DNA from 3 places in the Mesorhizobium sp. LjNodule214 genome. Region 3 is predicted to be linked to each of the others. Evidence: predicted binding sites of a transcription regulator. Region 3 holds the regulator's gene; each other region holds the start of a gene.
What was found. The regulator LexA, encoded in region 3, represses DNA repair genes until DNA is damaged. The targets are predictions, from matches to a motif close to TGTTCNNNNTGTGTTCNG.

Region 1 (9,549 bases), on a different contig from region 3:
TGCTCGTGGCGCTCTTGCAGGCATATGTGTTCGCCGTGCTGACCTGCATGTACCTGAACGATGCGCTGCATCCTTCGCACTAGATAGAGTTTCCGGCATTGCCGCCGGATGGAAATGCAACGGAATTATAGATCCAAAGGAGTTTGAAATGGACGCAGAAGCAGCAAAGTACATCGGCGCTGGTATCGCTTGCCTGGGCATGGGCGGCGCGGGCATTGGCCTCGGCAACATCTTCGGCAGCTACCTGGCGGGCGCCCTGCGCAACCCGTCGGCCGCCGATGGCCAGTTCGGCCGCCTGATCTTCGGCTTCGCCGTGACCGAAGCTCTGGGCATCTTCTCCCTTCTCATCGCGCTTCTGGCCCTGTTCGGCTGAGCACTCGGGAAGATTGGGCAGGCCGGCCGCAATCCTGCGGTCAAGCCTGATATCAGGGGATAGCCCATGTTCGTGACATCTGCCTTTGCAGAAGAGTCAGCGCCGGCTGCCGAAGGCACTGCCGGTGCGGGAGCCGAAACGCATGCCGGCACCGCGGTGCCCGGAGAGGCGCACGGCACCTTCCCGCCATTCGATCCGGCGACGTTCCCGTCGCAGCTTCTGTGGCTGGCGATCACCTTCGGGCTGTTCTACCTGTTCCTGAAGCGGGTGGTGATGCCGCGCCTTGGCGGCATCATCGATGTCCGCAACGACCGCATCACGCAGGACCTCGACCACGCCGCCAAGCTGAAGGGCGAGGCCGACGCCGCCGTTGCCGCTTACGAGCAGGAACTGGCGGAAGCCAAGACCAAGGCCAACGTGATCGGCCAGCAGGCCAACGACGCCGCCAAGGCTGAGGCCGACACCGCCCGCAAGAAGGTCGAGGCCGCCCTCGACAAGAAGCTCGGCGAGGCCGAAGCCAGCATCGCTTCCATCAAGGCCAACGCCATGAAGGAAGTCGGCTCGATCGCCGAAGACACGGCTTCGGCCATCGTCGAGGCGCTTGTCGGCGGCAAGGCCAGCAAGGCCGAGATCGCGGCCGCGGTCAAATCCGTGGCCCGGTGAGGAGCGCATCATGGACGCCACATCTCTCGCGACACTCTGGGCCACGGTTGCCCTGATCATCTTCCTCGGCGTTGCCGTCTACATCAAGGTGCCGGGCCTGATCGCCAAGGCGCTTGACGCCCGCGCCGCCAAGATCAGCAATGAGCTCGAGGAAGCCCGCCGGTTGCGCGAAGAGGCCCAGCAGCTGCTTGGCCAGTATCAGAAGAAGCGCAAGGAAGCCGAGCAGGAGGCCGCCGACATCGTCGCCGCCGCCAAGCGCGAGGCCGACCTGCTTGCCGCCGAGGCGCACAAGAAGACCGAGGACTATGTCGCGCGCCGCACCGCGCTGGCCGAGCAGAAGATCGGCCAGGCCGAGCGCGAGGCAGTCGCCGAAGTGCGCGCCAGCGCCGTCGACATCGCCGTCGAGGCAGCACGTGCGCTGCTTGCCGGCAAGATCGACGCCAAGGCCGGCGCCGACCTGTTCAAGGCCTCGCTGCAGGACGTGAAGGCCAAGCTGAATTAGGCGATAGCGTTCACAGGACTATCGAAAGCCGCCCGGGCAACTTGGCGGCTTTTTGTTATGCGGGGATAATCTCCCCTCTCGAGGGGGGAGATGTCGCCGAAGGCGACAGAGGGGGTCGGTACGTCCTGGCGCGACGCCCTATGCGACGAAAGAAAAGGTTGGCGCTTCACGCGCGGCGACCCCCTCTGGCCTGCCGGCCCCCCTCAAGGGGCCTCAAGGGGGGGAGATTAGCTGTCGCCGCTGCTTCCGCCAATCTTCGTGGAATACCGCCCAACCGCTCAATCGAGCCCGGCCAGCCCCTCTTCTTCAGCCACCTCAGCGCCGCCCAACCTGAACGGCGCGAACGATACGCGGTGGAGCCGCGCCACCGGGCCGTGTGCTTCGATCGCCGTGCGATGGCGGGCCGTGGCATAGCCCATATGGACCTCGAAGCCGTAGCGGTCGTGGTGGTTGCCGCAGCCGCACATCATGCGGTCCCGCATCACCTTGGCGACGATCGAGGCGGCGGCGATCGACTGCGAGCGCTGGTCGCCCTTGATCAGCGCGCGCCCGGCGCAGGTGAGGCCCGGCGGCACGTCGCGGCCGTCGGCCAGTGCCAGCTTCGGCTGCACGGAAAGACCGGCGACCGCGCGGCGCATCGCCTCCAGGCTGGCCTTGAGGATATTGCTGCCGTCGATGCCTTCGGCGCTGATCGAGGCCATCGAGACGGCTACGGCGGATCCGAGAATCCTGGCGAACAGCGCCTCCCGCTGCAGGTGCGTCAGGCGCTTGGAATCGTCGAGCCCTTCCGGGATGTTGGCTGGATTGAGCACCACCGCCGCCGCGACGACCGGCCCGGCCAGCGGTCCGCGACCGGCCTCGTCCATCCCCGCCACCGGCCACAGGCCTTCGGCCATCGCCTTCGTCTCGAAGGAGAAATCGGGCTTCTCGACGATTTCGAAAAGAAGCGGAGAATCGGAACGCGCGCGAGCCATGTTGCGGCGAGGTTCGCATCGGCTCCGATTCTCCGCAAGTCCCTCCGGGTCGGGGTGGGGCGCCGGACCGGGAGGGCACCGTCTGCAGGCCGGGGGGACATGGCCGGACGGATTCTTTTCTCATGCACCGGCCGGCGAAGGCCGGTGCCAGATCTTCCTTAAAGCAGCGTCAACTGCTCCGTGGCATTGGCCGCGGCGACGAACTGGTCGATCCTGAGCGTCCGCCGCTCCGCGTTGAGGCCGAGCCGCTTGGCGGTGATCTCGAAGCGGCGGCCAATCTGCCAGGCATAGGGTCCGGCGCCCTTCATGCGCTTGCCCCATTCCGAATCGTAGTCCTTGCCGTCGCGCATCGAACGGATCAGCGACATCACGTGCCGGTAGCGGTCGGGATAGTGGCGCAGCAGCCAGTCCTTGAAGATCGGCGCCACCTCCAGCGGCAGGCGAAGGATGACATAGCCGGCCTCTCGCGCGCCGGCGGCGCGTGCCGAATCGAGGATGCGCTCCATCTCCGGATCGGTCAGGCCGGGTATGATCGGTGCGACCATGACGGAGGCCGGAATGCCGGCGTCCGAAAGCTGCCGGATCGCCTCGAGCCGTTTGGTCGGCGTCGACGCGCGTGGTTCCATGGTGCGCGCCAGCATGCGGTCGAGCGTCGTCACCGACAACGCCACCTTGGCCAGGCCCCGTTCGGCCATGCGCGACAGTATGTCGATGTCGCGCGTCACCAGCGCCGACTTGGTGACGATGCCGACCGGGTGGCCGCGGGCTTCCAGCACTTCGAGGATCTCGCGCATGATCCGGTACTGTTTCTCGATCGGCTGGTAGGGATCGGTGTTGGTGCCGATAGCGATGGTACGCGGCTGGTAGCCGGGCTTCGACAATTCCTTGTCGAGCATCCGTGCCGCGTCGGGCTTGGCGAACAGCTTCGATTCGAAATCCAGCCCCGGAGACAGGCCCATGAAGGCGTGCGTCGGCCTGGCGAAACAATAGACACAGCCATGCTCGCAGCCGCGGTATGGGTTGATCGAGCGGTCGAAGGAAATGTCGGGCGACTCGTTGCGGGTGATGATGGTGCGCGGCTTCTCGACCTGCACCTCGGTCTTGAAGGGCGGCAGTTCCTCCAGCGAGTTCCAGCCGTCATCGAAGACATGCCGGCTGACCGGCTCGAAGCGGCCGGACGGATTGATCCCGGCGGAGCGGCCGCGATTGCGGTCCGGCCGCACGCGCATGCCGCTCTGTTCGATCATTGCATTCGCCATCTCGGCTCTCCCGGCCCCGAAGGCTGCAATGTCGGCACGCACGATCTGTTCCATTTTCGCCCTCTCCCAGGGACTGTCGGCAGGCTGTCGAATCGCTCTGTTCATGAAACTATTCCTATTTTGCCGATGAGAACAAAGCAAGAACTTTTTATGCCGCGATGCAAAAACTGGCGCGGCCTGCGGCTTTCCGCTATTCGGCTAACCATGCTCAGCGTTCTCATCGAAACCATGAACGACGAAGAGGGCCTTGCCCGCACGCTCGCCTCGCTGATCGGCGGCGCGGTCGAGGGCGTGGTGCGCGATGTCATCGTCTGCGACAACGGCTCTACCGACCAGACGCACCGTGTCGCCGAGCATGCCGGCTGCCACTATGTCGCCGGCGGCATCGCGGCCGGTATCAGGCAAGCCAAGGGCGACTGGCTGCTGTTGCTGGAGCCCGGCGCGCGGCTTTCGGAAGGTTGGATAGACGAGCTTGTCGCCCACACCGCGAGGCAAACCATGCCGGCGCGGTTTGCACGGGCGCGTGGCAGCCGCACGCCGTTCCTGGCACGCGTCTTTTCGGGCAACCGGGCATTGGCCGAGGGGCTGGTGATCAGCAAACGCCAGGCCGCCGCCCTGTCGAAAGGCGCCCGCAGCGCCGAGGCCATTGCGCGCGGCCTTGCGACCAGGAGGCTCGACGCGGAGATCTGGGTCGCGCCGTCGAAGTGAGGCTCTTTTGCCCCGCCTTCGCGAACGGACGGAGCTTCACCCGTTCCACGGCCAAATGAATTTTATTGCAGTTGCGTTGTCTATTGTGCATTGCACAAAAGATGACGCGAGGGTAGCATTCCCTTACGCGGGACAATCGGGTTTGGGTAATGCCGGAGCGGTGAGCAACTGACGCTGCGTCGGCGCCGCATTCATACCCGAGGACCCGATGACCTTTACAAGCCCTGACAAATCCGGCGCCGCCAGCTTGGAGGCAATTGCGCGAAATGGCAGCATGTTGCGCCGCATGGCCGCACGCATCCCGACCTATCTGACCGACCTTCGCGAGAATCCCGCCTGGCTGCCGATGTTTGTTCTCGCCCGCACCATGCCGGGGCGGCGGCTGCACTGGCTTGGTGCCAAACAGGCCAAGCCGGCACGCAACGCAGGTACCATGTTTACCGGCGTCGACCGCGCCGCGGCCGTCGCAGCGCTCAAGTCGGACGGGCTGTTTTCAGGGCTGGTGCTGCCGCAGTCCATTCACGAGGAAATCGCCAACTTCGCCGAGCGCACGCCGTGCTTCGGCAATTTCGACCGTCGTCTCGAGTTCATGCCAGGCGAGCATGCCGAGGCCGAAAAGGGTTTTGGCCGCCCGTTGCTCAGCGGCCATTTTTTCGAACGCATCCTCGATTGCGATGCCGCGTTGGCCATTCAGCACGACCCGCTGCTGATTGATATCGCCGCGCACTATCTCGGCGGCCAGGCGAAATTGATCACGACGCGCGTCTGGTGGAGCTTTCCGACCGGTGCGGCCTCGGAGGCCGACAAGAACCTGGCGTCGCTCGGCAAATACCACTTCGACCTCGACGACTGGCGGATGCTGAAATTCTTCTTCTACCTCAAGCCCGTCGACGAGGGCACCGGTCCGCATGTCTATGTCCGCGGCAGCCACAAGCGCCGCGCCCTCAAGCATCAGCTGACGCTGCTCGTCGGCCATCCGGCGCAGGACGTGCTCGGCGTCTACGGCGACGACAGCCCGGTGACGCTGACCGGCGAAGCCGGCCTCGGCTTCGTCGAGGATCCGTTCGGCTTCCATATGGGCACCGTGCCGACGCGCACGCCGCGGCTGATGATGGAAGTCGGTTTCGGCGTCTCGGCGCCGTCGCGCCGTCGCTTCCACGGCGAGCCGGTCATCCGCTGAAACGCATCTCGACCGGCATCCAGCGCGAGCGCCGCCGGGCGAGGCGGCTCTCCCTGCTTTCGGTATCGAAATTCACGGCGACAGGCTCACGGCTGAATTGCATCCGGTCGTCCAGCGCATTGATGTTGGCGATAGCCCTTGCGCCTTCGCCATCTCCGGCGACAGCCGCGACATAGACGCCGCATTCCCGGCAGACCAGGTAATCAGCGGTCCGCAGTCCGAACTGGTATTTCCGCAGCCGCTCTTCGTCCTGCACCAGAATGATCAGCCTGCCGGCCGGATCGGCGGCAGCGCGCGATCCATGTCTGGTGCAGAACGAGCATTGGCAAGCGCGAACCTCGATTTGCGGCGGCTCGATCTCGGTTTCGAATGTCAGGTGTATATTGCCGCAATGGCAGCCGCCGGCATGTCGGTTCATCGCATGTCTCGCTCACGAAGATCGTGGCGCAGAATATTTTTCCAGCGTCCGGTTGGGAATGGCGCTTCGAAGGCGCAAACGCTGTTCTGCCTGGCAAAGCCAAAGTCGCTGCGGCGAAATGCCTGCGACCTGGCCGTTCGTCATCCACGCCTGAGATGCTCGTCCAGGCGCGGCATGATCTCGACGAAGTTGCAGGGCATGTGCCGGTAGTCGAGCTGCGGCTTCAATATGCCGTCCCAGGCGTCCTTGCAGGCGCCGGGTGATCCCGGCAGCACGAAGACGAAAGTGGCGTTGACGACGCCGCCGGTCGCCCGGCTCTGGATCGTCGAGGTGCCGATCTTGTCGTAGGAGATGCGGTGGAACACTTCGGAAAAGCCGTCCATGCGCTTTTCGAAGATCGGCTCCAGCGCCTCCGGCGTCACGTCGCGGCCGGTGAAGCCGGTGCCGCCGGTGGTGATGACGACATCGACGTCTTTGTCCTGCGACCAGCCAAGCACCTTGTCGCGGATCTTGTCGCGGTCGTCGGTGACGATATCGCGGGCGGCAAGGATGTGGCCGGCCTCGGCGATGCGGTCGGCCAGCGTCTGGCCGGACTTGTCGTCGGCAAGGCTGCGCGTGTCGGAAACGGTCAAAACCGCGATGCGCACGGGAATGAAGGGTCGGCTTTCGTCAATCCTGGCCATGCGCGTCAGCCTCCATATTTCGCGTCGCGGCGACGAACCAGTCGGGATGGCGGCTGCGTATGTCGAGTGCGGCGCGCTTGGCGACATTGCCGGTTTCGAACAGTCCGAAGCAAGTGGCGCCGGAGCCCGACATGCGGGCGAATCCCGCCCCGGCCTTGTTCAGCACCGACAATGCCTTGCCGATGGCCGGCTGGACGGCGCGGGCCGCCGGTTCGAGATCGTTGCGCGTGATTTCCAGCCAGCTGCGGATGCTGTGAAAGTCGATCATGCGCGGCAGCGGCGGCAGCACGTCATTGTCCCGGCTGGCGAGCGCGTTGAACACCTCGGCCGTGGAGACGGCGGTGCCGGGATTGACCAGTACCAGGCCGAGCGCCGGAAAATCCGGCACGCTCGACAGCTCGTCACCGATACCACGCGCGACCAGGGGTTTTGCCGCCAGGCACATGGGGATGTCGGCGCCAAGCGTAAGGCCGATGCGCGCCAGTTCGGCCTCATCGACATCCAGTGCCCAGGCATGGACGAGCCCGCGCAGCACCGCCGCCGCATCGCTCGATCCGCCGCCGACGCCGGAAGCGATCGGCAAGTTCTTTTCCAGCCTGATGGCGACAGGCGGCGTCCGCTGCAGGCCGGCTTCCCGCCGCAGTGCCTCGCGTGCCTTCACCACCAGATTGCTGTCGTCGAGCGGGACCGCGGACGCGTACTTGCCGGACACGGAAAAAAGATCGCTGTCGGCGCGCTCGATCTCGACCCTGTCGCCGAAGCGGGTGAAGACGGCGAGGCTCTCGATCAGGTGATAGCCGTCGGCGCGCCTGCCGGTGACATGCAGCGCCAGGTTGATCTTGGCGGGCGCAAGCCAGATCCGGGCCGGCGCCTCGGAGTTCAATGTGTCGGCTGCAAGGGAAATGCTGTCAGTCCTTGGCCAGGCGGTATTCGCCGGTCTTGGGATCCTTGACCAGCGTTCCCATCGTACCGTTGGCCGCCTGCTTTTCGGTGCGCCGGATCTTGGCCGTCACGCGTTCGGCTTCCCTGACGAAGGAGCGGTAGCCGACATAGGCAAGCACGCCAACGGCGACGAAGAAAATGATCTGCGGCATCTCAAAACTCCTCCCTCGAAAAGGCGGCGAAGGCGGCCGGTCGGGTCGGTCAAGCGGACATGCTAGACGTTTTCACCGTTTTTTCAAAGCCCGAAGCGCGCCCACAGCGCGCGCTCTTCCGCCGCATCGATGATGCCGCTGGCGGCAGCAGCGGCAATGTCGGGCGCCGAAAAGCCGCTGCGCGAGCCGAACAGGCCGAAGCGGCCGAACAGGCCGCGCGGCGCCGTGATCAGCTTGAGCTGTGTCTTCGGCCCAAAGCGGGTCTTGAGCACCGTGCGCATATCGCCCAGCGCGTCGACAAGGCCGAGCTCAAGACCCTTCTTTGCGGTCCAGAACAGGCCGGTGAACAGATCCGGGTCGTCCTTGAGCCTGGTGCCGCGCCGTTCCTTGACGAGGTCGATGAAGGTTTCGTGCACCTCCAGCTGCAGCGCTTTCAGCCGCTCGACGTCTTCCTTCTTCTCCGGCTTGAACGGGTCGAGCACCGCCTTGTTCTGGCCGGCTGTGTGCACGCGGCGCTCGACGCCGATCTTCTTCATCAGTTCGGGAAAGCCGAACGAGGCCGACACCACGCCGATCGAACCGACGATGGAGGAGGGATCGGCGAAGATCTCGTCGCCGGCCACCGCGATCATGTAGCCGCCCGATGCCGCCACGTCCTCGACGAAGACCAGCACCTTCTTGTCCTTCTCCACCGCCAGGTCGCGGATGCGCTTGAAGATCAACCGCGACTGCACCGGCGAGCCGCCAGGCGAATTGATCGAGATGGCGACGACTGGCGCATCGAAGGAAAACGCCTTTTCGATCAGGCCGGCCGTCGACGCCAGCGACAGGCTCGGCCGGAACTGGCCGCCGCCGGGCATGATGGTCCCCTGCAGCCGGATGACCGGAACGGTGACGACGCTGGAGCGCCAGGATTTCGGCAGCAGTCGGTTCAAAAGGCGTTTCACGAGGGGGTTGTCTCCGGTCAATGTGCAAAGAGCAATATGAGGTCAGGCAAATTTGTTTCTGGGACGGCGCGACGATCTTGCTCCGGGCATGTAGGGATTTTCCGGCCAACAGCAATGCTATGTGGCCGGCGGGATCAGTCGCCGAACAGCGACGCCAGTCCGTTGTTGATCATCTCGGTCCGCTCCGCTGGTCCGTTGCCCGATTCACCATGCAGCATCAGTGGCGGGCGGATCGACAGCTTTCCGCGCGCGCCGAGTGCCGCCCTGACGACGATGCGGATCGCCGCCGCCTCGGGGCGAGGGTGGACTGAGAGCATTTCGGCATCGCCGAAGCGGCCCTCGACCGCATCGAGAAGCGCGCCGAGTTGCTCTGGCCGGGCAATGACGGCGAGCCCGCCGCGCGGCCTCACGACCGCTGCTGCACTTCTGATCCAGCCTTCGAACAGCCCGTCCTCCATGACATGCGCCTGCTTGCGCAGCGGATCCGGCGTGGCGCGATCCTCGGCGGCGTTGAAGGGCGGGTTCATGATGACGAAATCGAAGGAATTGTCGGCAAGGCCGGCGTCGCCTCTCGCCTTGCCCGAAAGCGTGACATCGGCGGCCAGCACCGAGGCGCGATCGCCGAGATGGGCGTTGCCGGGATGGGCAAGCGTGGTCGCCGCGTATCCCGCCATTTCCTCGGAGCGTTCGACCAGCACGGCCCGGGCGGAAGCACAGCGCGACAGAACCGCGAGGCCCGCGGCTCCCG
Region 2 (9,549 bases), on a different contig from region 3:
GCGCTCGCCGGCAATCTCGCCATCGCGCTGACCAAATTCGCCGCCGCCTTCTTCACCGGCAGCTCGGCAATGCTGTCGGAAGGCGTCCATTCACTGGTCGACACCGGCAATGGCGGGCTGCTCCTCTACGGCATGCACCGCGCCGCCCGGCCGCCCGACCGCACGCATCCGCTCGGTCATGGCCGCGAGTGGTGCACATCATGGCGCCCGAGCCGGTCGCCAATGCCATGGTCAATTATGCGGTGCTTGGCCTCTCCTTCCTGTTCGAAGGTAGCTCCTGGTACGTGGCGCTGAAGGAGTTCCGCCGCGAGAAAGGCAGGCTCGGGTGGTTCGAGGCGGTGCGGCTCAGCAAGGATCCAAGCGTCTACACGGTGCTATTCGAGGACAGCGCCGCGCTGCTCGGCCTGATCGTAGCCTTTGTCGGCATATTGGCGGCGGAGGTATTCGCCATGCCTGAACTCGACGGCGCCGCCTCGATCGGCATCGCACTGATTCTGGGTGCGACAGCGATCTTCCTGGCCCGCGAGAGCAAGGGCCTGCTGCTCGGCGAACCGGCCTCGCCCGAAGTGCAGAAGAAGGTGCTGGCCATTGCCCAGCAGGACCCGGCTGTGCAGCGCGCCAATGGTATACTGAGCGTCCATATCGGCCCGCAGGAAATTGTCGCCGGCCTCAGCATCGAATTCGAGGACCATCTGACGGCACCGGAGATCGAAGCTTGCGTCGAGCGGCTGGAGGCCGTGCTGAAAACGGAAATGCCGGAGATTTCGCGGCTGTTCGTCAAGCCGCAGGCGACAGGAACCTGGGAGCGCCGGCGCAAGGCGATCGTATCGGCATCCGGAGAGGCTCTGGACTAGCCGCTGGCCCGTTGCCTCGCGACCGCGCCACGCTAAGATTGCGGCTGGATTTCGGGAGGAACGAAGATGAGAATCGACGGCGGGTGCCATTGCGGCGCCATCACCTACGAGGCGGAGATCGATCCGGAAAAGACCTCGATCTGCCATTGCACGGATTGCCAGAAGCTGACCGGCACTGCCTTCCGGGTGACGGTTCCGGCACCGGAAAGCAATTACAGGATCACCAGCGGCACACCGAAGGTCTATATCAAGACCGGATCCACCGGCGCCAAGCGCGCCCAGGGTTTTTGCGGCGAGTGCGGATCGCATCTCTATGCGACATCCGTCGGCGACGGTCCGAAAATCTACGGCATCAGGGTCGGCACGGCGCGTCAGCGCGAGGAGCTTGTGCCGAGAAAACAGGTTTGGCACCGCTCGGCATTGCACTGGCTGCCGGAATTTGACGGCATGACGACCGTCGAGGAGCAGTAGCGCCGGACGGTCAGTCGCCGTCTTCGACCACACGCAGCCGAAGCTGACCGGTCTTGGAATCGGCGACGCGCGCGCTGGCTTCGACCTTTCCGGCACCGGGGCCCGGCGCCTCGGCTTCGCCTTCCGCGAACTCCAGCGCTTCGATCTTCTGGCCGCGCTTGGTCACTTTCGACGTCGAGACGAGGATGTCGTCGATGTCCTTCGTCGCCTGGCCGAAATGCGTCTGCAGCCGGCGCACCCGCTCGTCGACGCGCCCGACATCCTCCATCAGCCGGATGACCTCGCCCTGGATCAGATGCGCCTGCTCGCGCATGCGGGCATCCTTGAGGATCGCCTGGATGACCTGGATCGACAGCATCAGCAGCGATGGCGAGACGATGACGACGCGCACGCGGTGCGCCTTCTGCACCACCGCCTCGAAATTCTCGTGGATCTCGGCGAACACCGATTCCGAGGGCACGAACATGAAGGCGGTGTCCTGCGTCTCGCCCTGGATCAGGTATTTTTCGGCGATATCGCGGACATGGATCTCGATATCGCGGCGGAAGGCTTGCGCGGCGACCTTCTGCAGGTCGGCGCCGTCGGCGGCGCGGATGGCGTTCCAGGCTTCCAGCGGGAACTTGGCGTCGATGGCCAGCGACGGTGCGCCGTTCGGCATCCTCACCAGGCAGTCGGGCCGGCTGCCATTCGACAAGGTCGCCTGGAATTCGTAGGCGCCATGCGGCAGGCCGTCGGCGACGATCGCCTCCATGCGCGACTGGCCGAAGGCGCCGCGCGTCTGCTTGTTGGAGAGGATCGCCTGCAATTGCACCACCTGGCCGGCAAGCGACTGGATGTTGCCTTGCGCCGTATCGATCACCGCCAGCCGCTCTTGCAGCTTGGCCAGGCTCTCATGCGTCGATTTGGTCTGCTCGGTCATGGTCTGGCCAAGACGTCCGGTCATCGCATCAAGCCGCTGGCCGATCGACTGGGTGAGTTCGGCCTGCCGCGCGCCGAACACTTCGGCTATCGCGCCCATCCGGCCCTGCATCTCGGCCTGGCTCTGCAGGATGCCGGCCATCCGCGCCTCGGCATCGCGGGCGTGGTCAGCGGCTTCCGCAGCCGCCACCGCGCGCGCCCTGGCCGACCGCCACAGCGCGACGACCAGCGCCAGGAACAGGCCGAGAAACAGCACCGTGCCGAAGGCCAGCGCATGGCCGAGCGTGAACGTGCTGGCGCCGAGCCGGGCGACGGGTTCGGAAAGGATGGAGGTCAGGTCGTTCATCGTGCCAGCATAGATGATTCGGTCTGCTGGCACAGATCAAAACGTGAACGAGCCTAAACTGCCCCCCGTTGACGCTTTTCGCATGACGTCTTAGGTGAGACGCCATGTCGATCAAGCCGCTCATCATTCTTCCCGATCCCGTCCTGCGCCAGGTTTCCAAACCGGTCGAGCGCGTCGACGCGCCCTTGCGCAAGCTGGCCGGCGACATGCTGGACACCATGTATGACGCGCCCGGCATCGGTCTCGCGGCAATCCAGATCGGCGAGCCGCTGCGCATGCTGGTCATCGACCTTGCCAAGGAAGACGAGACGCCGGCGCCGCATGTCTTCATCAATCCGGAGATCCTCGAAAGCTCCGACCAGCGCTCGGTCTACGAGGAGGGCTGCCTGTCGATCCCGGATTATTATGCCGAGGTCGAACGCCCTGCTTCGGTGCGGGTGAAATATCTCGACCGCGACGGCAAGCTGCAGGAGATGCAGGCCGAGGGCCTGATGGCGACCTGCCTGCAGCACGAGATCGACCATCTCAACGGCGTGCTGTTCATCGACCACATATCGAAACTGAAGCGCGACATGGTGGTGAAGAAGTTCAAGAAGCTCGCCAGGGACAAGGCGCCGGGCAAGATGGTGGGATAGGGGCATGCCCCTCCGCGTCATCTTCATGGGCACGCCGGAGTTCTCCGTCCCGGTGCTGCGCGCGATCACCGAAGCCGGGCACGAAATATCAGCCGTCTACACGCAGCCGCCCCGCGCCGCCGGCCGGCGCGGGCTGGAGCTGACGCCGTCGCCGGTGCAGCGCGAGGCGGAACGGCTGGGCATCGAGGTGCGAACGCCGACATCGCTGAAAAGCGAAGCGGAGCAGCAGGCGTTCGCTGCCCTGCGCGCCGATGTCGCAGTGGTTGTCGCCTATGGGCTTTTGCTGCCGAAGGCTGTTCTGGAAGCAACCCGGCTCGGCTGTCTCAATGGCCATGCGTCGCTTCTTCCGCGCTGGCGCGGCGCTGCTCCCATCCAGCGCGCCATCATGGCCGGCGACACCGAAACCGGCATGATGGTGATGCGGATGGAGGAGGGCCTCGACACAGGTCCGGTGGCAGTGGTTGAAAAATGCGCCATTGAACCCGATATGACGGCCGGCGAGTTGCATGACCGGCTGATGGACATGGGCGGTTCGCTGATCGTGGAAGCATTGACGCGGCTGGGGATAAATTGTCTGACATTTACCCAACAGGCGACGGCGGGGGTGACCTACGCCAAAAAGATCGATAAATCGGAGACACGCGTAGACTGGACGCGGCCTGCCGGCGAAGTCCACAATCACATTCGCGGCCTCTCGCCCTTTCCGGGTGCGTGGTGCGAGGTCGACATTGGCGGCCGCATGGAGCGGCTGAAACTGCTTCGCTCGACGCTTACGGATGGCGTCGGCGAGTCGGGAGGAATTCTCGATGACCGACTGACGGTCGCCTGCGGGTCAGGCGCGATCAGGCTGGTCGAAGTTCAACGGGCGGGCGGAAGGCCCACCACCGCGCAGGAATTTCTGCGCGGAGCCAAGATCGAAAAAGGAACGAAACTCTCATGAGCATGATGTCGATACGCGTGGCGACGCCGCGGGATCGCGAGGCAATCCGCCTCGTCGAGGAACATGCATTCGGCCAGCAGGCGGAGGCCGGACTGGTCGACGCGCTGGTCACCGGCGGCGATGCCGTCGTCGAGCTGGTGGCGGAAGAGGACGGTCAGGTGGTCGGCCACATCCTGTTTTCCAGGCTTTTCGTGGGCAACGGCGGCAAGAGCTTCCCGGCCGTGGCGCTGGCACCGCTGGCCGTCGAACCGTCCTTCCATGGCTCGGGCATTGGCGGCGCGCTGATCCGTGAGGCGCATATCCGCCTCAAGGACGCCGGCGAGAGCTTGGCCGTGGTGCTCGGCGATCCGGCCTACTACGGCCGCTTCGGCTACACCCATGCCCGCGCCGAGAACTTCGAAAGCGAGTACCAGGGCGAGGCGTTGCAGGCCCTCGCTTGGGGCGATGCGCCCGAGGCCGGCAAGCTGGTCTACGCTTCGGCCTTCACTGCGCTTGCCGCCTAAGCGGCGAACAGCTGCCTGTCATGCCGCGTTTTCGTCTCGACATCGAATATGACGGCAGCCTCTATGCTGGCTGGCAGCGCCAGGCCGGCCAGCCTTCGATACAGCAGGCGATCGAAGAGGCGATTGGCAAATTCTGCGGCGAGCAGGTTTCACTGCGCGGCGCCGGCCGCACCGATGCCGGCGTCCACGCCACTGCCCAGGTCGCGCATGTCGACCTCGTCAAGGCGTGGCCTGATGACAAGGTACGCGATGCCGTCAACGCCCATCTGCAAATGGCCGGAGCCCGCATTGCCATTCTCAAGGCGGCGGCCGTGCCCGACGGCTTCGATGCGCGCTTCTCGGCGACCGGCCGCCACTACCTCTACCGCATCGTCAACCGCCGCGCGCCGGCGGCGCTGGACAAGGGCAAGGTCTGGTGGGTGCCGAAGCGGCTGGACGCCGCCGCCATGCATGAGGCGGCAAAGCTGCTGCTTGGGCGGCATGATTTCACCACCTTCCGCTCCACCCAGTGCCAGGCCGACAGCCCGGTCAGGACGCTCGACCGTCTTGACGTCAGCCGCGAGGGCGACCTGATCGACGTCAGGGCCTCGGCGCGTTCCTTCCTGCACAACCAGGTGCGCTCGATGGTCGGCTCGCTGAAGCGCGTCGGCGACGGCAGTTGGAGCGCCGCCGACCTCAAGGCAGCGCTCGACGCGCATGACCGTGCCGCCTGCGGCCAGGTGGCGCCGCCAGACGGGCTTTTCCTGATCGGCGTCGATTACCCGCAGGCTGCCGGAGATTACCCGCAGCCTCCCGGAGAAGCCGGGTAGGTACGCCGATCAGCTAGCAGTAGCCGCGCCACGTTTGCGCGAACGTTCTGCCATCTCCTCCGCCGAAATACCCCTGCCAGGGTCTGCTTTCCAGGCGTGATATGTCGGCGCGACGTCCTCGCGCAGCCAACGCTCAGCGGCGGCGTCACACTCTTGCAGCGCGCGCGGCTTCATGTTCCAGCCTCGGTCGGTATGGTGATGCCGAGGAGCGCCTGCAGCCCGAACAGCACGGCCAGCGACGCCACGAACATGCCGGCGAAAACCGCGGTGCCGACTGCCGCGCCCCTGCCGATGACGGCATTGGTCATGCGCCAGGTCAGCACTATCGACAGCGCAAACAGGAGCAGCGACACCAGCCCCGAGACTTCGTCGGTCGACGGCAGGAAAAGCCTGATCAGCGCCGACGGCAGCATCAGCCAGGCGATGATCGCCGACGCCCAGTTGCTGGCGACGACATAGTGGACGAAGCGACCGCCGATCCCAGCGCGCGGCGCGATTAGAGCGAGAGCGACGAGCGGCAGCACCCAGGAGCCGATGTCGACGGTCGCCAGCCGCAGAAGCATGCTGAAGCGCCCGGCGAATGCGTTCGGGTCGCCGATCTCGTTGGCGATGCCGACCCAGCCGACGATCAGCGCCGGCGCCGCCACGACGATGGCGAAGAAGGAATTCCAGAAGCCGTCGGCCGAAAGGTCGAGCAGGCGCAGGCCGTCGGCCTTGCCGAGCATCAGCCGCCAGGCGCCGGCCAGCGAAGCGTAGGTTTCATCGGCCGAGAGCATGATCACACCGAAAGCATGGTTAGGCTGCGCCTCGCTCGAACCAGTCTTCGATGAAGCGCTGGTAGATCTGCGTCAGCGTCTCGAGATCGGCAAGTGCGACGCGTTCATCGACCATGTGCATGGTCTTGCCGACCAGCCCGAACTCCACCACCGGACAGTAATCCTTGATGAAGCGGGCGTCCGAGGTGCCGCCCGAGGTCGACAGCGCCGGCGTCCTGCCGATGGCCGTCCTGACCGATTGGCTCAGCGTTTCGATCAGCCGGTCGTCGCGGGTGAGAAACACGTGGCTCGGCCGGTCGCGCCAGACAATATCGTAGTCGACCGGCGTCTTCTTGCCCGGCCGGTACTTTGTGCGGCCGGCCGCCTGGTCGAGGCGGTTATGGATCTCGGCCTGGATGGTCTCGGCCGTCCATGTATCGTTGAAGCGGATGTTGAAGGTCGCCGTCGCCTTCGCCGGTATGACGTTGGTGGCGGGGTTGCCGACATCGATGGAGGTCACCTCCAGATTGGTCGCCTGGAAATCCTTCGTTCCCTCGTCAAAGGCCGGATAAAGCAAGGCATCGACCAGGCTCATCAGCCCGCGCACCGGGTTGTCGGCAAGCTGCGGATAGGCGGCGTGGCCCTGTCGGCCATTGACGGCGACGCTGCCGGACAGCGAGCCGCGCCGGCCGATCTTGATCATGTCACCGAGCGCGTCCGGATTGGTCGGCTCGCCGACGATCGAGGCGTCCCATTTCTCGCCCTTGCTGGCGGCCCATTCGAGCAGCTTTGTCGTGCCGTTGATCGCCGGGCCTTCTTCGTCGCCGGTGATCAGCAGCGAGACCGAGCCCTTCGGCCCGCCATTCTCCTCGACATGGCGCGCCACCGCCGCGATGAAACAGGCGATGCCGCCCTTCATGTCGACGGCGCCGCGGCCATACATCTCACCATTGACGATTTCGGCGGCGAAGGGCGGGTGCGTCCAGGCGGCCTCGTCGCCGACCGGCACCACATCGGTATGGCCGGCAAACATCAGATGTGGCCCGTTGCCGGAGCGCCTGGCATAGAGGTTTTCGATGTCCGGCGTGCCGTCTTCCGAAAACACCGGGCGCTCGACGGAAAATCCGAGCGGCTTCAGCATCGTCTCCAGCGCGCTCAGCGCCCCGCCTTCGGCGGGCGTCACCGAGGCACAGCGGATCAGGGCGGCAAGGTTTGCGGCGGGGTCGGTCGGCAATTTCATGGGCAAAGCGATAGTCGAAAGCGGAAGGTCTGTCACGGCCAGACATCATGACCAGCCATGGCGCCGACAATATGGTTTTCATGCCGTATAGTTGCGGGCCAATAAAGGACTATCGCATGGCCAACAACGACAGTCTGGTCGCAATAGCCGGCGCCGGCAGCATCGGCTGCTATGCCGGCGGCTGTCTGGCGCTGGCCGGCCGGCGGGTGATGCTGCTGGCGCGGCCACGCATCGGCGAGGCGGTGCGCAAGGATGGCCTGCGGGTCACCGATCTCGACGGCCGCGACCGCAGCGTCAAGCCAGAGGCGCTGCCGGCCACCGCCGATCCGGCGACCGCCCTGCGCGACGCCGAGGTGATCCTGGTGACGGTCAAGAGCGGCGCGACGCAGGAGATGGCTGCGCTGATCGCCGCCCATGCCCGCCCGGACGCGGTGGTCGTCAGCCTGCAGAACGGCGTCGACAATGCCGACAGGCTGCGGGCCGGGTTGGCCGGCCGGCAAGTGCTTGCCGGCATGGTGCCGTTCAACGTGGTGCAATCGCCAGACGGCGAAGCGCCGCTGCGCGTGCACCGCGCCAGCGAGGGCAAGGTGATGATCGAAGACGGCCTGGCCGGCCTGGCCGGATTGCTCGCAGTCGAGGGGCTGACGGTCGAAACCCATCGCGACATGACGGCGGTGCTGTGGGGCAAGCTGTTGATGAACCTGAACAACGCGCTGGTGGCACTGTCCAACCTGCCTTTGGCCACCGAACTGGCAGACCGCCGCTGGCGGCTGATCCTGGCTGGCCAGATCGGCGAGGCGCTGGTGGCAATGAAGGCTTGCGGAATCAAGCCCGCACGGATTGCCGGCTTGCCCCCCGCGCTGATGCCAAAAGTGCTCCAACTGCCGGACTGGCTGTTCAAGCGTCTGGCGCGGCGCATGCTGGCCATCGACCCCGAAGCGCGCTCCTCAATGTGGGACGATCTGCAACGCGGCCGGCCGACCGAGATCGGCGAGCTGCAGGGCGCGGTGCTCAGCCTGGCGCAAAGGGCAGGCGTGCCGGCGCCTGTGACAGGACGCGTCGCGGCTTTGGTGCGCGAGGCCGAGCGGCAAAGGCGCGGCTCGCCCGGGCTGAGCTCGGAAGCGGTCGTGGCCTGAACGATCGCGATGGATCAGGGTTGGTTCTTTTTCCCCGGTCGACCAGCCTGAGGCCGGCCTTCGATCAGGGTGATCTTCTGCCAGATCTTGCGCGACAGGTTGGAGGCCAGGTTCTCGATGTCGTTGACGCCGTCGATGACGACGGCGTCATTGACGGACTGGGCGAACAGCGCGGCGATCTTGCCGGTGATTGACAGCATTTCCGAGCAATAGTCGAGGTAGCGGGCGAGGTCGGCGGCGTTGGTGATGCGGGCCGGCGAATGCGCGGTCGGCTTGAAACTGGCGGAAAGCGTCGCCGGGTCCTTGGTCAGCTGGTGCATGTCGATGACATGGATCAGCGAGCGCAAGCCGTGCAGCTGGCGAAAGACCTGCTTGCGCTTGATGCGTTCCTCCGAGCGGATCAGCGCCAGGAAGCCGACAATGGCGAGAATGACCATATTGAGCGAGGCTTCGATGCCTTGCACCGACTGGACGGCGTCGCCGGGCTTGGAAATGCGGTCGAACGGCAGGACGGTGCCGACGAACAGGAACATCAGCGCCCCGGCGACGACGGCGGCGACGACGAGGACGCGCAGCCACCAGATCGGCGCTTCGAGCGCCTTGGCGCCCTTTGCCAGGTCGCGCGACAAGGAGACCAGCTCGGCGGCGACGCCGCGCAGGCCGGCATCGGGAAAACGCTCGGCGACGCGCTCCTGCAGTTTTTCGGCCGTCTCGATGATCAGTTTCGGGTCAAGCGTGCGGTAGCGCATCGACCGGTCCTCGTCAGTCGGCCGGCGCGTTGGTGCGCCTGCCGTAGCGGTTGGGGCCAGGTTGCCCGGGAAACAGGCAGAGCACCAGGAAGGCGATGATCGAGACGACCGGCACGAACAGCACCAGCGCCGCGATGCCCGGCTTGTCGAGATCGTGCAGCCGCTTCACCGCCAGCACGATGTTCGACCACAG
Region 3 (9,549 bases):
AGGGGCAGACCCGATGGCTGGACGAGGCCGGGGTGCAGGGGAGAGCGAGGGCGCGACGAGCAGCGTCAGCGAACGGACGCTGTTTGCCGATATTCCACACGCCGAGCCGATGCCGGTTTCATTGCTTGCGCCACGGCCGGGCTTCGAGCCTTTGCCGCCCGGCAATCGCGCGCCGGAGCTTGTCCCCGCGACTGTTTCGGTAAAGCGGGTCTCCGGAGCATTCCGCCGCCTTTCTGGTCCCGCAGTCCGGCGAAGCATCGCTGCGGCTGCCGGCACGGAGCTTGACCGCGGCATGGGCTTCCTGCTGGTGCCGGTGTTTCTGGCATGCGGGGTGATCTTCTATTTCTCGCTGGCGACGGAACCCGATTTCTACAGGCCCGTCGCCGTGGTCGCCTTGACGGCCGCCTGCGCGGTGGCTTCGCGGTCATGGCTAAGGACGCATTTGTGCTTCATGGCAGCGCTGCTCTGCGCGCTCGGCGTGCTCGCCGCAAAGGTCGAGACCTGGCGCGCCGGAACCCAGATGCTCGGCTCGGAGATCCAGACGCGGCTGACCGGGCGGCTCGCCAGCCTGGAAGAAATGGAAAACGGCCGCGTCAGGCTGACCATCGACGTCATCTCGACCGCCCATCCGAAGCTGCGCTATGCGCCGGAGCGGGTCAGGCTTTCGGCGCGGAAAGTTCCTCCTGATATGACCGCCGGTTCCCTGATCACCGGCTATGCCCGGCTACTGCCGCCGACCGGACCGGTGCGGCCGGATAGCTACGACTTCTCCTTCGACAGCTATTTTTCCGGCATCGGCGCCAGCGGCTTTTTCCTCGGCAATCCGAAGACTGTTGTCCCAAAGACTGGCGCCGGCGAAGACGCACCATCCAGGACGCGCTTGGCGTCCGCAATCGAGAATGCCCGGGAGAGCATCGCGGACCACATTCGCGGCCAGATTGGCGGCCCGGAGGGCGAGATTGCTGCGGCATTGATCGTCGGCGTGCGCGCCGGCATTCCCGATGAGATCAACGAGGCGATGCGGCGCACCGGCATCTACCACATCATCTCGATCTCCGGCCTGCACATGGCGCTGGTCGCCGGAACCATTATGGGGCTGCTGCGCGGCGCCTTCGCCCTGTTTCCCGATTTCGCATCGCGCCGGCCGGTGAAGAAATATGCGGCCGCCGCGGCGCTCTTTTCCATCGCCGCCTACCTCGTCTTTTCCGGCATCGTCGTCGCGGCCGAACGCAGCTTCATCATGCTGGCGGTGATGCTGGTCGCCGTGCTGTTCGACCGCGCGGCGCTCACCATGCGCAATCTGGCGATCTCGGCGATTGCCGTGATCCTGGTGTCGCCGCACGAAGTGGTCGGCCCGAGCTTCCAGATGTCGTTTGCGGCGACCGCGGCCCTTGTCGGTGCCTATGCCGGCTGGTCGGACTACCGTGCCGGCAGAGCGACGTCGCCGCCGCCACGGCGATCGCCGCTCGCCTTCGTCACGCGAAAATTCCTGCTCGGCATGGGCGGCCTCGCCATGACCTCCATCATCGCCGGCAGTGCGACGGCACTCTTCGCCATCTGGCATTTTCAACGCGTGTCGCCGCTCAGCCTGCTCGCCAACCTGGCCGTCATGCCGATCGTCTCGCTGATCGTCATGCCGTTCGCCGTGCTCAGCGCGCTGGTGATGCCGTTCGGCGCCGATGGACCATTCCTCTACGTGATGGGCAAGGGGCTGACGGCGATGATCGCAATATCCGGATGGATTTCCGAGCGCTCGCCGATCGATGCTGTCGGGCTGATCTCCATTCAGTCGGTACTGCTGGTGACGATCGCGCTGGTCATCGCCACCATGGCGACGACATGGCTCAGGCTGGCAGCCGTTCCGTTCGCATTCGCTGGCCTGCTGACTGTCTCCGACACCCGCATGCCGGATGTCCTCATCTCGGAGGATGGGCATCTTGTGGCAATGCCGATCGGGGGCGGCGAACTCGCCATCAACCGCGTGCGATCGAACGAGTTCACCACCGACAACTGGAAACGGGCTGTGAAGTCCGAAACCATTGTCGAACCCGAGACCTTCGAGAAGGGTGACGCGCGGTTCGACATGGATCCGGCCGACCTGCCGCCGGGCTCGCCCTTCTACTGCAGCACCGGTCTGTGCCTCGCACGGCATCCGTCTGGCGCGATCATCGCGTATGCAGAAGACCGCAAGGACGCGTGGCGAGCGTGTGCTTTCGCGACCCTGATCATCGTCAACGACGCCACCGCCTACGACCCTTGCCGCAATCCGCTTGTCCTTGTCGTCAAGAAACGGCAACTTGCCCGCTTGGGCAGCGCCGCTGTCTTCTTCAATCAGCAATCGGCAATCGCGCCGGCAGAGATAAACTTCGCGGTCGAGCAGCCGTACCGGGCCTGGCACGAGCAGCGAAGATTCTCACGCGAGGCGAGGGGCCTGCCGCCTTACAAGAGACCCGAAAGGCAGGCCAGCAAACCGCCGCCCAAACAACCGCCGCCGCCTCAGTAGCGGCGGATCAGACCGACCAGCTTGCCCTGCACCTTGACCCGGTCGGGCCCGAAGATGCGGGTTTCATAGGCCGGATTGGCGGCTTCCAGCGCGATCGAGGCGCCCTTGCGGCGGAAGCGCTTCAGCGTCGCTTCCTCCTCGTCGACCAGCGCCACTATGATCTCTCCCGGGCTCGCCGTGTCGGCGTTGCGGATGATGACCGTATCGCCGTCGAAGATCCCGGCCTCGATCATCGAATCGCCCTTGACCTCCAGCGCGTAATGCTCGCCGCCCATGATCATGTCCGGCGGCACCGAGATCGAATGCGTCTGATGCTGGATGGCGTCGATCGGCACACCGGCCGCGATCCGCCCCATCACCGGGATGGACACTGCCGCAACCGCATCGTCGTCATTGCCCGCCTGGGGCGTGCGCGACGATGCCATCGGCTTGATCTGCCGTCCGAGGCCGCCCTGCCCAAGACTGCCCTGAATGACGCTCGGCGAGAACTTCTTCGCCGCATTGAGGCCGGGAGCAATCGAGTCCGGCAGGCGCAGCACTTCGAGCGCGCGCGCCCGATTGGGCAGCCGGCGAATGAAACCGCGCTCCTCCAGCGCCGTGATCAGCCGGTGGATGCCCGACTTCGAGGCAAGATCGAGCGCCTCTTTCATCTCGTCGAAGGAGGGTGGAATGCCGCTTTCCTTCAGCCGCTCATGGATGAACATCAGCAGTTCATGTTGTTTGCGTGTCAGCATCGCGGCCCCCAACGGAATCAGAAAAACAAACCCAGAACAAACACTATCTGTTCCAGTTGTGTTCCGCAACTGTTTAAAGTTTAATGAATGGGTTAAGGCTCCCGAAACGATGTCGCGTGCGACAGCGAATATCCCAGCCCCTTAGATGCCGGCTTCATCGCATTGATTTTGTTATCGTTTACGGCCAACCACCGGCCTGGGAGCTGCTTGGAAGTCGGCAATCATTCGCCGCAAACAATGTAGGTAGGGCCGTGTTTGACGATCCAGCCCGCTCGATGCACCGTGAACGAAACGAACTCAAAATGCCAACTATGAGCAGGGGTCGAGGGTGTCGTTGGGCCGATAAGTCATCAATGCAGGTTCTTGCAGCGCGATGGCCTGTGATGAGAGAAAGTACCGATCGTCGGCTTGTCTCATCATTGCGTGCCGGTGTCGTGCGTATCTGGGGGGAGCAGACATATCATGACAGGAATTCCTGATCTTGCGGCCGTCGAAGCGATGGACGCCGCGGATCCACTGCGCCCCTTGCGCGACCGCTTCATCCTGCCCGAAGGGGTAATCTATCTCGACGGCAATTCGCTGGGTGCAGCCTCGCATGCCGCCTTCGACGAGCTACGCAAGGCGGCGACCGAAGAATGGGCGCACGACCTCATCCGCGCCTGGAACACTGCCGGCTGGTTCAACATGCCGGTCGAACTCGGCGATCAGCTCGGGCGCCTGATCGGCGCCGCTCCCGGCCAGACGGTGGTCTGCGACACAACATCGATCAACATCTACAAGCTGCTGCACGCGGCAATGGCCATGCGGCCGGATCGGCCCGTCATCGTCGCCGAGGGCGACAGCTTTCCGACCGACCTCTACATGGCTGAAGGTGTCGCCTCGACTCGAAAGAACACTGTGCTGCGCCTTGCAGGCGTCGACGCACCGACGATCGAAGAGCTGATCGACGACCGGGTCGCGGTGGTGCTGGTCAACCACGTCAACTACAAGTCAGGCGAACTGCGTGACATGACGGCGCTGACGCGCATCGCCCATGACGCCGGGGCGCTGATCGTCTGGGATCTCTGCCACACAGCAGGCGCCATGCCGGTCGAACTGGACACGGCGAATGCCGATTTCGCTGTCGGCTGCACCTACAAATATTTGAATGGCGGCCCGGGCTCTCCCGCCTTCATCTATGCCGCGGAGCGCCATCATGCCGATGTGCAGCAGCCGCTCAGCGGATGGTGGAGCCATGCGCGGCCCTTCGCCTTCGAGCAGGCCTACGCAGCCGGCACCGGCATCCGCCGGTTTCTGTGCGGCACGCAGCCGGTCCTGTCGATGCGCACGCTGAAGGGCGCGCTCGACATCTGGAACGATGTCGACATGGCGGCCGTGAGACAGAAAAGCATCGCCCTGGCCGACCTGTTCATCGAACTCGTCGAGGCAAAATGCGGCGCCTATGGTCTCACGCTCGAAAGCACCCGCGACAGCGCCAGGCGCGGCAGCCAGATTTCATTCATGCACGAGCACGGCTACCAGATCATGCGGGCGCTGATCGAACGCGGCGTGATCGGCGATTTCCGGGCGCCGTCGACCATACGCTTTGGCTTCACCCCGCTCTATGTCGGCTACGCCGATGTGTGGCACGCTGTCGAGGTGCTGGAAGACATCCTGCGCAGTGGGGCCTGGAAAGACGCACGTTTTGCCGTCAAGTCAGCCGTCACCTGAGCGGCAGGAAAAGGAGGGGGAGGGCACAGGTGCTGGAACATCGTATTTCCGACTGGGACAACGCCTATACAAACGGCGCCAACATAGCTGGCGGCGATCGCTGGCCGGCCGCCTGGGTCGAGCCCGCGCGGGCCTTTCGTGACGCTCTTTCGGCCGAGGGCAGGGCGCGGCTCGACATCGTCTACGGCGACAGACCGCGCAACCGGCTCGATCTTTTCCTGCCGAGCACCCCGCCCAAGGGGCTCGTGGTGTTCGTGCATGGCGGTTACTGGAAGGCGTTCGACAAGAGTTTCTGGTCGCATCTTGCCGCAGGTCCGATCGGGCATGGCTATGCGGTGGCGATGCCCTCCTACACGCTTAGTCCCGAGATACGCATCGGCGGCATCGTTCGCGAGGTCGGCGCGGCGATCGGCAAGGCGGCGGCACTGGTCGATGGGCCATTGATGCTGACCGGGCATTCGGCCGGCGGCCATCTCGCCAGCCGGATGGCGAGTGCAACCACGCCTCTGTCGCCCGAAGTGACTGGTCGCATACGTCATGTCGTGTCGATCTCGGGTGTGCACGACCTGCGCCCGCTCATGCGCACAGCCATGAACGAGACGCTGGCGATCGACGAGGCCGAAGCGCTGACCGAAAGCCCGGCCCTTCTGCGCCCGATGGACAATGCACGCCTGACCTGCTGGGTCGGCGGTGGCGAGCGCGCCGAGTTCCTGCGCCAGAGCGCGCTGCTTGCCAATGTCTGGATCGGCCTCGGTGCCGCGACCAGCTTGGTGGTCGAGCCGGACCGGCACCATTTCAGCATCATAGACGGTCTTTGCGACCCGGAGCATCCGCTGAGCCGGACGCTGGTTGTCGAGTAAGGGAACGGGTTCAGCGCAACATCAGCACGCTGCAGGCAGCGCCTGCTGCAGCGGCAGGGGCGAACGGCTCGCGCACGATCAGCCCGTTGGCGTCGGCGAGCATTCTCAGCATCGAGGAATCCTGGATGCCGAACGGCGTCGCCACCAGGCTGTCTCCATCTTCCCGGACCACGGCACGCACATAGTCTTGCCTGAGATCGTTGGCCGGCATCGCGGTCCCGAGGCGGGCCGCGCGCATGTCCTGCCGGAAGCCGCGGTCGCCGAGCCGCGCCAGCAGCGGCTTCAGGAACAGCTGCGAACAGACGAGGCTGGCCACCGGATTGCCGGGCAAGCCGATGCAGCTTATCTCCCCGAGCCGGCCGAACATCAGCGGCTTGCCCGGGCGCATGGCGATCTTCCAGAAGCCGAGCGTCATGCCTTCGCCGGTCAGCACGTCATGGATCAGGTCGTGGTCGCCAACCGAGGCGCCGCCGAGCGTGACGATGACATCGGCGCGTTGCTCGACCGCCTGCCTCACCAGCGCGGCAATTGCCTCCTTGCGATCGGCGGCGATGCCGAGGTCGAGTGCACGGGCGCCAACCGATTGCGCGGCGGCGGCGACGCCATAGGCATTGGACGAGATGATCTGGTCGGGGCCGAGCTCGCTGCCCGGCGGCAGGAGTTCGTCGCCGGTGGCGATGATGGCGACCAGCGGCCTCTTGACCACGCTCACGCTTGGGTGGTTGGCCGATGCCGCCAGGGAGAGTGCCGCCGGATCGAGCAGTCGGCCTTTTTCGAGCAGCACGTCGCCCCTGGTGAAATCGAGACCAACGCGGCGGATATTGCGTCCTTCGGCTGTCGGTTCCGTTACCTCGATGGCGCCGCCGCCGAGATCCCTGACATTCTCCTGGATGACGATGGTGTCGGCGCCTTCGGGCAGCGGCGCGCCGGTGAAGATACGCACTGCCTGACCATTGTGGACAGCACCTTCAAAGCCACGCCCTGCCGGCGCCATGCCAATCACCGAAAGCCGCGCCGGCACTGAGGCGATATCGGCGACCCGAACGGCGTAGCCGTCCATGGCGGAGGCGTTGAACGGCGGCTGGGTGCGCAGCGCCATGACGGGTTCGGCCAGCACCCGGCCAGCGGCATCGATGAGCGCGACGCTTTCGCTGCCTGTCGGCCGCGCGCCTTCAAGCAGGCGCTCGAGCGCTTCGGCGACCGGAACCAGCGCCATCTAGGCGCCTGCCTTATGGCCGGTGGACCGGTAATCGCCTGATTTGCCGCCGGTCTTTTCGACCAGCCGGATGCCGGAGATCACCATGGCGCGGTCGACCGCCTTGGCCATGTCGTAGATGGTCAGGCACGCGACCGAGGCCGCTGTCAGTGCCTCCATCTCGACGCCGGTCTTGCCGGTGACGCGGGCCAGCGCAGTGACCTTCAGGCCTGGAAGCGAATGGTCCGGCTCGATGTCGACGGAAACTTTGGTCAGCAGCAGCGGATGGCAGAGCGGGATCAGCTCATGCGTCTTCTTTGCGGCCATGATGCCGGCGATGCGCGCGGTGCCGAGCACGTCACCCTTCTTGGCATCCCCGGCCAGGATCATGTTCAGCGTTTCGGGAAGCATAGCGACAAAGCCTTCGGCGATTGCCGTCCGTGTCGTCTCGGCCTTGTCGCCGACATCGACCATGTTGGCCTCGCCCTTGGCGCCGAGATGGGTGAGGGCGGCTGCCATCGTCAGATGGCCTCGGCCGGCGCCTTGCCTGTCAAAAGCAGGCGTGTTGCCGCCGCGACATCCCGTTGCCGCATCAGGCTTTCGCCAACGAGGAAGCTGCCGATGCCGCTCCGTTGCATCCTGAGGCAATCGTCATGGGTGAAAATACCGCTCTCGCTGACCAGCAGCCGGTCGGCCGGCACCATCGCCGCCAGCCGCTCCGAGGTTTCAAGACTGGTTTCGAACGTTCTCAGATTGCGGTTGTTGATGCCGATCAGCTGCGATGACAGTTCTACCGCGCGCTGCGTCTCGGCCTCGTCATGCACCTCTATCAGCGCATCCATGCCGAGCTCGAATGCCGTCGCCTCAAGCTCGCTCGCCAGGGCATCATCGACGCTGGCCATGATGATCAGAATGGCATCAGCGCCCCAGGCGCGAGCCTCATAGACCTGATAGGGATCGAACAGGAAATCCTTGCGCAGCGCGGGCAAAGACACGGCCTTGCGCGCATTGGTGAGAAATTCCGGCGCGCCCTGGAAAGACGGCGCGTCGGTCAGCACCGAAAGACAGGCGGCGCCACCTTTCTCATAGGCCTGCGCCAGGGCTGGTGGGTCGAAGTCGGCACGGATCAGCCCTTTGGAGGGGCTTGCCTTCTTGATCTCGGCGATCAGGGCGAAGCCGCCCGTTCTGCGCTTGGCCTCGAGTGCTGCCAGAAAGCCGCGCGGTGCTTCGGCGTCCTTCGCTCGCGCCTTGATCTCGGCCAGCGGCATGCGTGCCTTCGCTGTGGCGATCTCGTCGCGTTTGTAGGCCTCGATCTTGCGCAGGATGTCGGACAAGGGCCTATCCGTTCGAAATTGCGACCAGCCTGTCGAGCACCTGGAGCGCCCGGCCGCTGTCGATGGCTTGCGCCGCGCTCGCCATGCCGTCGGCAAGCGTCGTCACCTTGCCCGCCACCACCAGCCCGGCGCCGGCATTCATCAGCACCGTATCGCGATAGGCGCCTGCGGCACCGCCCAGCATGTCGCGCAAGGCCTTGGCGTTGTAGGCGGCGTCGCCGCCGCGCAACTCGTCCTTGCTGTGGCGATTCAGCCCGACCGCTTCCGGGGTCAGCGTGAAGCTACGGATCTCGCCGCCGACGAGTTCCGCCACCTGCGTCTCCCCGGTGGTGGTGATTTCGTCATAGCCGTCGCCATGCACGACCCAGGCATGGTCGGCGCCCAACGCCTTCAGCGTTTCGGCGACCGGCATGATCCATTCCGGCAGGAACACGCCGACCATCTGCCTGAGGACGCCGGCCGGATTGGACAGCGGTCCGAGCAGGTTGAAGATGGTGCGGGTGCCGAGTTCGCCTCGGATCGGGCCGACATGCTTCATCGCCGGATGATGCGCCGGCGCGAACATGAAGCCGACGCCTGTCTCGTGGATGCAGCGGCCGATGGTTTCCGGCGGGATGTCGATCTTGACGCCGAGCGCGGTCAGGACGTCGGCGGCACCCGTGAGCGAGGACAGGCCGCGATTGCCATGCTTGGCGACCGGCACGCCGCTGCCGGCGATGACGAAGGCCGACCCGGTCGAGATGTTGACCGAGTGCGAATTGTCGCCGCCGGTGCCGACAATGTCGATGGCGCCGTGCGGAGCGTCGACGCGCAGCATCTTGGCACGCATCGTGGCGACGGCGCCGGAAATCTCGGTCACCGACTCGCCGCGCACGCGCAGCGCCATCAGGAAGCCGCCGATCTGGCCGGGCGTCGCATCGCCCGACATGATGATGTCGAAGGCTTCGCGCGCCTCGTCGAACGAAAGCGGTGTGCCGCCCGCGACCTTGGCGATGTGGGTCTTCAGCGCGCTCATCTGGCCTGCGCCTGGGCAACGGCGGCCTGGTCGATGCGGACGTCGTATTGCGTCTGCAACTGCGCCACCAGTTGATCGAGCAGATCGTCCGACATGCCGGCGGTGAAGGATTTCTGCGCGTCGTCCGGCACCGAGCTGGCATCGGCGCCGGCCGGTTCGAACACTTCGGCGACCTTGAACAGTACCTGTCCTTCGCCG

Region 1: a site for LexA is predicted at 3,900-3,917, ahead of ACSQ3Z_RS12135 (PA0069 family radical SAM protein). Genes of this name have one in related genera too.
Region 2: a site for LexA is predicted at 2,622-2,639, ahead of ACSQ3Z_RS04210 (DNA recombination protein RmuC). Genes of this name have one in related genera too.

What each region holds. Positions count from the first base shown of each region.
Region 1 covers NZ_CAXUPE020000001.1:2,604,581-2,614,129, forward strand. Annotated here, with positions in the region: gene ACSQ3Z_RS12110 (F0F1 ATP synthase subunit A) at 1-83, shown strand, start outside; gene ACSQ3Z_RS12115 (F0F1 ATP synthase subunit C) at 149-373, shown strand; gene ACSQ3Z_RS12120 (F0F1 ATP synthase subunit B) at 440-1,036, shown strand; gene ACSQ3Z_RS12125 (F0F1 ATP synthase subunit B) at 1,047-1,538, shown strand; gene ACSQ3Z_RS12130 (ribonuclease HII) at 1,817-2,512, opposite strand; gene ACSQ3Z_RS12135 (PA0069 family radical SAM protein) at 2,671-3,825, opposite strand; gene ACSQ3Z_RS12140 (glycosyltransferase family 2 protein) at 3,976-4,479, shown strand; gene ACSQ3Z_RS12145 (hypothetical protein) at 4,688-5,659, shown strand; gene ACSQ3Z_RS12150 (GFA family protein) at 5,649-6,077, opposite strand; gene moaB (molybdenum cofactor biosynthesis protein B) at 6,218-6,760, opposite strand; gene ACSQ3Z_RS12160 (4-(cytidine 5'-diphospho)-2-C-methyl-D-erythritol kinase) at 6,747-7,643, opposite strand; gene ACSQ3Z_RS12165 (hypothetical protein) at 7,669-7,854, opposite strand; gene ACSQ3Z_RS12170 (S49 family peptidase) at 7,938-8,801, opposite strand; gene ACSQ3Z_RS12175 (tRNA1(Val) (adenine(37)-N6)-methyltransferase) at 8,936-9,549, opposite strand, start outside.
Region 2 covers NZ_CAXUPE020000001.1:862,695-872,243, forward strand. Annotated here, with positions in the region: partial or broken gene ACSQ3Z_RS04200 (cation diffusion facilitator family transporter) at 1-854, shown strand, start outside; gene ACSQ3Z_RS04205 (GFA family protein) at 921-1,325, shown strand; gene ACSQ3Z_RS04210 (DNA recombination protein RmuC) at 1,336-2,589, opposite strand; gene def (peptide deformylase) at 2,694-3,224, shown strand; gene fmt (methionyl-tRNA formyltransferase) at 3,229-4,164, shown strand; gene ACSQ3Z_RS04225 (GNAT family N-acetyltransferase) at 4,161-4,667, shown strand; gene truA (tRNA pseudouridine(38-40) synthase TruA) at 4,688-5,476, shown strand; gene ACSQ3Z_RS04235 (transporter) at 5,647-6,252, opposite strand; gene dapE (succinyl-diaminopimelate desuccinylase) at 6,272-7,471, opposite strand; gene ACSQ3Z_RS04245 (2-dehydropantoate 2-reductase) at 7,588-8,607, shown strand; gene ACSQ3Z_RS04250 (hypothetical protein) at 8,622-9,356, opposite strand; gene ACSQ3Z_RS04255 (DUF805 domain-containing protein) at 9,370-9,549, opposite strand, start outside.
Region 3 covers NZ_CAXUPE020000003.1:1,030,702-1,040,250, forward strand. Annotated here, with positions in the region: gene ACSQ3Z_RS30405 (ComEC/Rec2 family competence protein) at 14-2,503, shown strand; gene lexA (transcriptional repressor LexA) at 2,497-3,237, opposite strand; gene kynU (kynureninase) at 3,700-4,947, shown strand; gene ACSQ3Z_RS30420 (alpha/beta hydrolase) at 4,977-5,807, shown strand; gene ACSQ3Z_RS30425 (molybdopterin molybdotransferase MoeA) at 5,818-7,023, opposite strand; gene moaC (cyclic pyranopterin monophosphate synthase MoaC) at 7,024-7,521, opposite strand; gene trpC (indole-3-glycerol phosphate synthase TrpC) at 7,524-8,336, opposite strand; gene trpD (anthranilate phosphoribosyltransferase) at 8,341-9,351, opposite strand; gene ACSQ3Z_RS30445 (SurA N-terminal domain-containing protein) at 9,348-9,549, opposite strand, start outside.